Regions from separate parts of the Acidovorax carolinensis genome, predicted to be linked through region 1. Evidence: predicted binding sites of a transcription regulator. Region 1 holds the regulator's gene; each other region holds the start of a gene.

Region 1 (3,269 bases):
TACTTCCGAAAATCAATGAGCCACGCCTGATCGAGGGGTTCAAACTGCAATTCGCCCTGGCACATGAGCGCCATGATGACAGCCCTGCGCACCAGATCGTCACGGTTCAGGGCCAATCCTCGCACCACGGGCAAGCGCCCCTGGTCCAGGTGGTCGTAGTACTCCTCCAGCGACTTGGCGTTCTGACTGTAGGTGGCACCCACCCTGCCGATGGCTGACACGCCCAGGCCAATGAGATCGCAATCGGGCTGGGTGCTGTAGCCCTGAAAGTTGCGATGCAGTCGCCCCTGCCGTTTGGCAACAGCCAAAGCATCGGTGGGCAGGGCAAAGTGGTCCATGCCCACATAGACATACCCGCGTCCATGAATGCGTCCAGCGAGCGCGACAGCATGGTCACCTTGGCAGACGCTGCAGGCAACTCAGTCGATATGATGCGCCGCTGCGGCTTGAAACGATCGGGTAGATGGGCATAGGCGTACAAGGCAATCCGGTCGGGGCGCAATTGCACCACCTGTGCCAATGTACGGTCAAACGACTCGGGCGTCTGGCGTGGCAGCCCGTAGATCAGGTCCACGTTGACGGACTCAAAGCCCAGGGCGCGGGATGCCTCCACCAGCGCAAACACCTGATCTGCCGGCTGGATACGGTGCACCGCCTTCTGCACCTCGGTATCGAAATCCTGCACGCCGAAGCTCAGCCGGTTGAAACCCAGCTCAGCCAGCACTGCCAAGCGATCGGCAGTGACTGTGCGGGGATCGACCTCAATGGAGTATTCGCCGCCCGGAGCAAGCGAGAAGCTGCGACGCAGCGTTGCCATGAGCTGCCGCAGGCCGTCATCCGACAGAAAGGTTGGCGTGCCCCCGCCCAAGTGAAGCTGACTGACTACCTGCCCGGTGCCACAGTGGGCCGTGTACAGATCAATTTCGCGGCTCAGATAGCGCAAATACACATCGGCACGGTCATGGTGCTTGGTGATGATCTTGTTGCAAGCGCAGTAGTAACACAGCGATTCGCAAAACGGAATGTGGACGTACAGGGACAGCGGCAGCGCCATGGCCGTGGTACCCACCCGGCGCTGCGAGAGCGCCAGCACATAGTCCTCTTGCCCAAACGCCTCCACAAACCGATCTGCGGTGGGATAGGAGGTATAACGAGGTCCTGGCACGTCAAAACGGCGCAGAAGTTCTGGTGAAACAGCGGTCATGGGAAAATATCCTTGCGTGCATTGATACTGTGCCGTACCCTTCGACCGACGTCCTTGACTTTAATCAAGAACATGAAGGGACGCAGCGGTGACAATTTGATTCATATCAGCCGCCGGGCGCGCAGCGCGGGACAATTGCGTCCCAACAGATATCAGCCAATTATCCCGGCCCAACCAGGTTCCAGTGTCCATGAATCCGCAAACCATCAAAGTCGCCTGTTCCAACTGCAACCTGCGAGAACTGTGCATGCCCGTAGGTTTGAACGAACAGCAGTTGCAACGCATTGACGACATCGTGGCCGTGCGACGAAAGATCAAGCGTGGCGGTACCCTCTTTCGCAATGGAGAGTCATTCACTTCTCTCTATGCCATTCGCACAGGATTTTTCAAGACCTGCGTCGCCACGGAAGATGGGCGTGACCAGGTCACGGGTTTTCAGATGGCCGGTGAGATTATTGGGCTCGACGGCATCGTCAACGATCACCATACCTGCGACGCCATCGCCCTCGAAGACGCCGAAGTGTGCGTCATGCCCTTTGATCGCATCGAAGAACTGTCGCGCGAAGTCAACGCCCTGCAGCACCATGTTCACAAGATCATGAGCCGCGAAATCGTTCGCGAGCACGGTGTAATGCTTTTGCTCGGCAGCATGCGCGCCGAAGAGCGTCTTGCGGCGTTCCTTCTCAATCTGGTGCAACGCCTGCACGCCCGTGGGTTCTCGCAATCCGAACTGGTATTGCGGATGACGCGGGAAGAAATTGGCAGTTACCTGGGACTCAAACTGGAAACCGTGAGCCGCACGTTCTCGAAATTTGTGGAAGAAGGCACCGTGGAAGTGAAACAGCGCCATGTCCGCATTCTGGATACCGAGGCCCTCAAGCGCATCGTTAACAATCAGCAGGCCTGCCACTGATCGTCATACAGAAATGTGCCTCTTAGGGGCACGATGAAGCCTTGTGACAATCATCCGGGCGTGCCTGCGGGGCCACAGGGCAGCGGTTGAGTTCAAAGGGTGACATAGACAGCAGGGTCGTCAGCGCGCTGGCAACCATGGTAATGATCCAGAAAACAAAGAACGCAAGGGTATAAACGCCCTGGCGCGACAGCGTCAACGGCTGACCAAACCAATGCAGATCCTGCGGATCCACCATGGCGAAAACCAGCATTTCCAGAACGCCTGCTACCAAAAAGGCAGGCCATGCAATCCACATCAGGCGTTGCGTCCACATTGTGTTGTCTCCTAAGGTTTTGCTGAGGGGATTTGCCTACACCAGGCTAGCATCAAAGCTCAGCGAGGTTGATCCCCAGCAGGTGTCGCCGCGTGGTTACGGGCCTTGACTGCGGGAGCCAAACTTTTTTCAGGCTGCGCGAGCGTCTGGTTGATCTCAATTCCCTTGCGGTAATAGTCTTCCTCTACGACGGGGTCAGGCCGACTGACAGCCAGCCACAGCGTGACAAAGCCGGCGATCACCACAATGACCGGCCCGGCAATCACCAGCCAGACATGACCAAATCTCCACCAGGGCTGCGATTTAGGAGTAACAACGGGGCTGGATGACATAAAAATTTCTCAGCTTGTCAGCAATACAGTTCGCAAGACGCCCTGGAGCCATTAAGCGACCTTCACCTAACGTGGCACCAGGAAAATGGATTTCTCGGTAACTTTGCCACCGCTTTCCGGTGCCGAAATATCGAAATGAATCGTGTGAGAGCCCGGAGCGGCCGATCCATAGGGTATCTGGAGCCGCACAGCCACCCAGCGGGATTCTGCGGCACCAATTTCAATCTCCCGCTCCGATGCCACTTCAAGGCCATCGAGCCCGCTCGCTGCAATGCGATAGCGCTGCGCAGCCTCTGTGGCATTCATGATCTGCAACCGATACACGTTTTCGAGCTTACCGCCCGCAACAATGCGGGACAAGGCAGCACGGTCACGCACTATATCGACCTTCAAGGGGGTGCGTGTTGCCAGGCTGGCCAACATGCCCACACACAAGGCAATCAGAACCGCGGTGTAGATGAGCACGCGAGGACGCAAGACATGTCGCAAAATTTGCGACTGACT
Region 2 (3,269 bases), 1.4 Mb from region 1:
TGGCGTTGGCCACGGCGGCAATCGCCTCGTTCTGGCCCACCACGCGCTCGTGCAGCTTGGTTTCCATCTGCAAGAGCTTGTCTTTTTCGCCCTGCATCATCTTGGCCACTGGGATGCCGGTTGCACGGCTCACCACCTCGGCGATTTCCTCGGCACCCACCTGGGTGCGCAGCAGGCGGTTGCCCTGGGCCGCACCGTCCTTGCCTTCTTCCTTGGCCTGGGCTTCCTTGAGCTGCTTTTCCAGATCGGGCAGCTTGCCATATTGCAGTTCGGCCACCTTGTTGAAGTCGCCCTTGCGCTTGAGTTCTTCGATCTGCAGCTTGACCTGCTCGACCTGCTCGCGCACATGCTGGCTGCCCTGGGCCTGGGCTTTTTCGGCCTGCCAGATCTCGTCGAGGTCGGCGATTTCTTTTTGCAGCGACTCGATTTCTTCCTCGATCAGGCCAAAGCGCTTTTGCGAGGCTTCGTCCTTCTCGCGGCGCACGGCCTCGCGCTCGATCTGCAGCTGGATCAGTCGGCGGTCGAGCTTGTCCATGACCTCGGGTTTGGAGTCGATCTCGATCTTGATCTTGGACGCAGCCTCGTCGATCAGGTCAATCGCCTTGTCGGGCAGGAAGCGGTCGGTGATGTAGCGGTGCGAGAGCTCGGCGGCGGCCACGATGGCCGGGTCGGTGATCTCCACGCCGTGGTGTACCTCGTATTTTTCCTGCAGGCCGCGCAGGATGGCAATGGTCGCCTCCACGGTGGGTTCGCCCACCAGGATCTTCTGGAAGCGGCGCTCCAGTGCGGCGTCCTTCTCGATGTACTTGCGGTATTCGTCGAGCGTGGTGGCACCCACGCAGTGCAGCTCGCCACGCGCCAGCGCAGGTTTCAGCATGTTGCCGGCGTCCATGGCGCCCTCGGCCTTGCCGGCGCCCACCATGGTATGCAACTCGTCGATGAAAACGATGGTCTGGCCTTCGTCCTGCGCCAGTTCCTTGAGCACGGTTTTCAGGCGCTCCTCGAACTCGCCGCGGTATTTGGCGCCGGCCAGCAGCGCCGCCATGTCAAGGCTCAACACCCGCTTGCCCTTGAGCGACTCGGGCACCTCGCCAGCCACGATGCGCTGGGCCAGGCCTTCCACGATGGCGGTCTTGCCCACGCCGGGCTCGCCGATCAGCACCGGGTTGTTCTTGGTGCGCCGTTGCAGCACCTGGATGGCGCGGCGGATCTCGTCGTCGCGGCCGATCACCGGGTCGAGCTTGCCCATGCGCGCGCGCTCGGTCAGGTCGATGCAGTATTTTTTCAGCGCCTCGCGCTGGCCTTCGGCCTCGGCGCTGTCCATCTTCTGGCCGCCACGCACGGCGTCAATGGCGGCTTCCAGGCTCTTGCGCGTGAGGCCGTTTTCCTTGGCGATCTTTGCGGCATCACCCTTGCTGTCGATCACGGCCAGCAAAAACAGCTCGCTGGCGATGAACTGGTCGCCGCGCTTGATGGCCTCTTTCTCGGTGGCCTGCAGCACGCGGCCCAGCTCGGGCCCGCCCTGCACCTGGTCCTGGCCCTGCACGGAAGGCAGGCGCTTGACGGCGGCTTCGGCCGCAGCCAGCAGGCCGGGCACATTGGCGCCCGCGCGCTGCAGCAGCGCCCTGGGGCCGTCATCCTGCTTGAGCATGGCCACGAGCATGTGCACGGGCTCGATGTAGGCGTTGTCATTGCCCAGCGCAATGCTCTGGGCATCGCTCAGGGCTTCCTGGAACTTGGTGGTGAATTTGTCGAGACGCATGGTCCATATCCTCCGAATTGCAGAGCACTTGGGGCGCTGCGTGCCTGATTTCAAGACAGTGCTGCGGCGGCAGGATTGACCTGCGTCAGTGAATCGCCCAAGCGCCATCGCCTGCGAAAATACTTTTTTGATAGCTACCAGCGCTTTACCAACAAGCGCTAGCGGCCAATTTCATCCAATTTATTCAGGGCAAGGCAGCAACAGCCCCTTCAGGCATTGCGGGCCGTGATGCCCCAGCGCGCCAGCGCGGCGTCGTCGCTCACGCGCGCATCCACCCAGCGGGCGCCCTGCGCCGTCTGCTCCTTCTTCCAGAACGGCGCCTGCGTCTTGAGGTAGTCCATCAAAAATTCACAGGCCTGAAAGCTCTGGCCGCGGTGGGCGCTGGTCACCGCGACCAGCACGATCTGGTCGAGTGGCTGCAGCAACCCCACGCGGTGGATCACGCGGGCACCAAAGATGTCAAAGCGCCGGAAAGCCTCATCCACCATGGCTTCGATGGATTTTTCGGTCATGCCGGGGTAGTGCTCCAGCTCCATCGAAGCCACGGCATCGCCTTCGTTGCGGTCGCGCACCGTGCCCACAAAGCTGCAAACCGCGCCCACGCCCTTGTCACCACGCCGCAGGGCGTCGAGTTCGGCGGACACATCAAAGTCTTGCGTCTGGATAGATACACGGGGCAGGTTCATGGCAGGCTCAACAACGGGCGAAATCAAGGGCTGGACGATCGCATCAGCCATCACGGCGAGCGGTGCAGGCGCGGTGCGGCCAGCAGCGCACGCTCTTCCTCCACCACCTGCTGCAGCTGCTGCAGCGCGGGCGATGGCGGCAGCTGGGCCAACAGCCCCTGCAGGCGCGTAACGTCGCCCACGCTGGGCGCCACCTTGATCTGCGCCGACGCCGCCGCCAGGTTGCCGCTGCGCACCAGCGCCATCACCTTGGCGGGCCATTCACTCTTGGTTCGTGCCATGGGAAGGTTTTTTGAAGGGGAAAGGGATTGTCTGTAGCATTCGCCCGCACTGTAACCCCAACCTGCCCATGGCCACGCAAACCATCACCACCGCCAGCTACAAGCTGTTTCCATCACCCCGCAACCAGCACCGCAACGCCGTCTTCGAGCACGAAGTGTTTGTGCCCCACCCCTATGCGCTGATCGATCTGCCCAGCATGCACCTGGCCGGCAAATACACCCTGTTTGCAGCCTGCCGGCTGTCGGACATGAAGATGGGGCAACTGGTGACATTCGAGCTGGCGGCCGATGGAGCAAAGTTCGAGCGGCTGTTCACCCCCGACTGAGCGATGCCCATGGACGACGACAACCAGATCCACGTTCCGCCCTCGTTCATAGCGGTGTACTCCGACGCGCGCGGGCGGCTCACCGAAAAGTCCGATGCGGTGCGCACCCGCTACGAGCTGTGCGAAGACCTCGCGGGCCACCTGGTGGAGCACGCGCAGACGCTGTACCACGTGCAGGCGCCGTCCGAGTCCGAGATTTTGCGGCGCATCCATG
Region 3 (3,269 bases), 1.1 Mb from region 1:
GCCTGCGAGAACCAGGCCGGTGATGTCTTGGGTTTCAATCATTCGTTGGTTTCAATGGTTTGCACAGACAGTGTGTTTCCTGTTGCCTTGAAGCAGGCACGGCATAGACCAGTGCACCCGTGGAACTGGCTCTGCCAGGCCACCGGGTGCGTTCCCCTCCCGCGTAGCGAGAGAGGGGGAAGGCGCCGAAGGCGACTCAGGGGGAGGCGCTTCATCTCATCCACCGATGTAGCTCATCTCCACCCGCCGTGCGCCCTGCGTGGTGTCGGCAGCCAGGCTGCTGCGCAGTTCTGAATAACGGTCGGTGCGGCCCTGCCAGATGGGGGCGATGGCCGATGCAATGGCTTCGTCGGTGGCGCCGCCGCGCAGCAAGCCGCGCAGGTCATGGCCCTGGGTGGCAAACAGGCACAGGTAGAGCCTGCCTTCGGTGGACAGCCTGGCGCGGTTGCAGTCATGGCAGAAGGCCTGGGTCACGCTGCTGATCACCCCCACTTCGCCGAGGGCCGGGTCATGCTGGCCGGCGGCATTGGCATAGCCCCAGCGCTCGGCGGTTTCGCCGGGGCTGGTCGGGCTCAGCGGCACCAGCGGCAGTTCGGCGCGCAGGCGTGCAATCAACTCGGCCGAGGGCAGCACCTCGTCCATGCGCCAGCCGTTGGTGGCGCCCACGTCCATGTATTCAATGAAGCGCAGCGTGGTGCCGGTGCCGCGAAAATGCCGCGCCATGGGCAAAATTTCATGGTCGTTGGTGCCGCGCTTGACCACCATGTTGACCTTGATGTGCGACAGGCCCGCCGCGTGTGCTGCCTCGATGCCGGCCAGCACATCGGCCACCGGGAAATCCACATCGTTCATGCGGCGAAACACCGCGTCGTCGAGCCCGTCAAGGCTCACCGTCACGCGGTTCAGGCCCGCATCCTTGAGCGCCCGCGCCTTGCGCGCCAGCAGCGAGCCGTTGGTGGTGAGCGTGAGGTCGGGCGGCAGGCCATCGACCGTGCGCAATTGGGCCAGTTGCGCCACCAGTTCTTCGAGGTTCTTGCGCAGCAGGGGCTCGCCCCCGGTCAGGCGGATCTTGCGCACGCCATGCGCCAGAAACAGCCGCGCCAGCCGCGTGATCTCTTCAAACCTCAGCAGGGCGTTGTGCGGCAGGTAGGCATGGTCCTTGTCGAACACTTCCTTGGGCATGCAGTAGTTGCAGCGGAAGTTGCAGCGGTCGGTCACGCTGATGCGCAGGTCGCGCAGCGGACGGCCCCGGGTGTCGGTCAGCAGACCGGTGGGGGCGGTGGCCTGCGCGGGCACCTTGGGCGCCAGAGCAGCGATGCGTTGGTCCACCAGAGGAATCACACGTTCAGACATGGGGTGATTCTGCCGCATCAGCCCCGCATCCGCGGGCTTGCCCCTGCTGTTGAAGTTGACTGAAGTCAATGGTGCGGGCGAATCGCCGGGATAGCTCGCATAGGGCGTGCCAATGGCATTTGCTTGACCTGACGCAGGGGGCGCCGATGGCGTGTCACAACAATCGGGGCATGTGTTTTCAAGGAAATGACATGACGAATGTGAGTGATGCGAGTGATGGTTCGATGGCACAGGCGCTGCACTGTCAGCGACGGTTGGCGGTGCAGTGGGTCGCGGCAGGCATCCTGCTGCCCACCTGGGCCAGCGGGGCCCAGGCGCAAATCGCGCTTTCTGGCGCCGTCAACCACGCGGGGTGGTTTCGGGCACTGTCACAGCGCATGGCAAAGGCGTATTGCCAGCAGCATTTGCAGGTGATGCCTGCCGCTGCGACGGATGTGCTGGGCCATGCGCGCAAGATGGTGCAGCAGGGTTCGGCCGAGCTGGCCCGGGGCCTGCGGTCGGGCCAGTGGCCCGCCGAAGTGGTGCGTCAGCTGGACGAAGTGCAAAAGCAGTTCGCATTGCTCGACCAGTTGACAGCGGCCCCCACATCGCGGGCGGCCGTGGTGGCGGTGTCCGAGCAGTCTGACCGCATGCTGCTGGTGGCCCAGGCAGTGACCGAGTCCATCGAAAAAATGGCGCGCGTGGCCAGCGCGCGGCTGGTGAACCTGGCCGGCCGCCAGCGCATGCTGTCCCAGCGCCTGGCCAAGAACTATTTTCTGGTTGCCGCCAAAGCGGACAGCAAGGTGGTGCAAGCGCAACTTGCGGCGGACGCCGCCGATTTCCGGCAGGCCATGCAATCCCTGGCGGCTGCGCCAGTGTCCACGCCCGCCATTCGGGGTGAACTGGAACTGGCGGCCTCGCAGTGGGTGTTTTTTGACTCTGCGCTGCGCCGTCCCGCCGATGAGCAGGGCCTGAGCGCGGTGGCCACCACCAGTGAACGCCTGCTGAGCGTGATGGACCGGCTGACAGGCCTTTATGAAGCCGCCTTGCGCGAGGTGCTGGGCTGAGCACGCAGCGTGCAGCCCCGCGGCCGCGCGCAGGGTGTTACTCCAGCCAGCGCACGTTCTGCATGACTTCGTCAAAAAAGCTGCGTAGGGTGGACGTGCTCATGCTGTAAGGATCGAAATCGGCAGAGCTGGAGTATTTGAGGAACAGTTGCCGGTTGGTGTCCAGCGAGGTCAGCAGCCCCATGGACCAGCTGGTAAAGCGCCGGTGCGGAATTTCGCCAAAGTCGAGCACGGCCGTGTCGCGGTGGCGGGTGTCTTTGAGCAAGCGGTGATAGAGCGCGTTCACCGCCGCGCGGTCACCTTCAAGTTGCTGCAAAAAAATGCCATGGTTCAGACACAGCGCGCCGGTAATGCCTGCGCGGGCATTGTTGCGTTGCGATGCGCCCAGTATGTCTTTGATGTCCGCAGGCCCCAGGATGCGTGCGGTGCGGCTGGCGTAAGTCAGTTGTATCAACATGTGTGTCTCCTGAGCGGCGCAGTGTGTCAGGTTTGGCGACCCGGGGTGCATGCCGGTACGAATGACCCTGCGGTGCGGTGCCATGGGGCGGGCGCAGCGCTCGCCCCCGCTCAGAGAGCGATCAGACGCAACGTGCGCCGTCCACCTCGATGCACACGCCGCTGACAAACGCAGCCTCGTCGCTGGCCAGGTACAGCGCGGCGTTGGCCACGTCGAGCGCGGTGGAGAAACGTCCCAGCGGAATGGTGGCGAGGAACTTGGCGCGGCGCGTCGCGTCCACGGGGCCGCCGGCAAACTCTGCGGCCAGGCCCGTGTCGGGGTTGAACACGGGGTTGATGCAGTTCACACGAATGTTGTCAGGCCCCAGCTCGGCCGCCATCGACTTGCTGGTGATGATGACGGCGCCCTTGGAA

What was found. Region 1 encodes FNR, which switches genes on or off when oxygen is low (the NO sensors DNR and NnrR bind a similar motif). Its sites were predicted from a motif close to TTGATNNNNATCAA; they were not measured.
Region 2: a site for FNR is predicted at 1,838-1,851, ahead of clpB (ATP-dependent chaperone ClpB). Genes of this name have one in related genera too.
Region 3: a site for FNR is predicted at 1,409-1,422, ahead of CBP34_RS12580 (type IV pili methyl-accepting chemotaxis transducer N-terminal domain-containing protein). Genes of this name have one in related genera too.

Annotation. Positions count from the first base shown of each region.
Region 1 is NZ_CP021361.1:1,602,402-1,605,670, reverse strand. It holds partial or broken gene hemN (oxygen-independent coproporphyrinogen III oxidase) at 1-1,204, opposite strand, end outside; gene fnr (fumarate/nitrate reduction transcriptional regulator Fnr) at 1,395-2,117, shown strand; gene CBP34_RS07560 (hypothetical protein) at 2,140-2,433, opposite strand; gene CBP34_RS07555 (FixH family protein) at 2,493-2,765, opposite strand; gene ccoG (cytochrome c oxidase accessory protein CcoG) at 2,832-3,269, opposite strand, start outside.
Region 2 is NZ_CP021361.1:3,023,874-3,027,142, forward strand. It holds gene clpB (ATP-dependent chaperone ClpB) at 1-1,762, opposite strand, end outside; gene CBP34_RS14110 (molybdenum cofactor biosynthesis protein MoaE) at 1,972-2,448, opposite strand; gene CBP34_RS14115 (hypothetical protein) at 2,499-2,729, opposite strand; gene CBP34_RS14120 (hypothetical protein) at 2,798-3,055, shown strand; gene CBP34_RS14125 (hypothetical protein) at 3,065-3,269, shown strand, end outside.
Region 3 is NZ_CP021361.1:2,683,356-2,686,624, reverse strand. It holds gene mobA (molybdenum cofactor guanylyltransferase MobA) at 1-42, opposite strand, end outside; gene moaA (GTP 3',8-cyclase MoaA) at 217-1,353, opposite strand; gene CBP34_RS12580 (type IV pili methyl-accepting chemotaxis transducer N-terminal domain-containing protein) at 1,545-2,399, shown strand; gene CBP34_RS12575 (BLUF domain-containing protein) at 2,437-2,856, opposite strand; gene CBP34_RS12570 (SDR family oxidoreductase) at 2,978-3,269, opposite strand, start outside.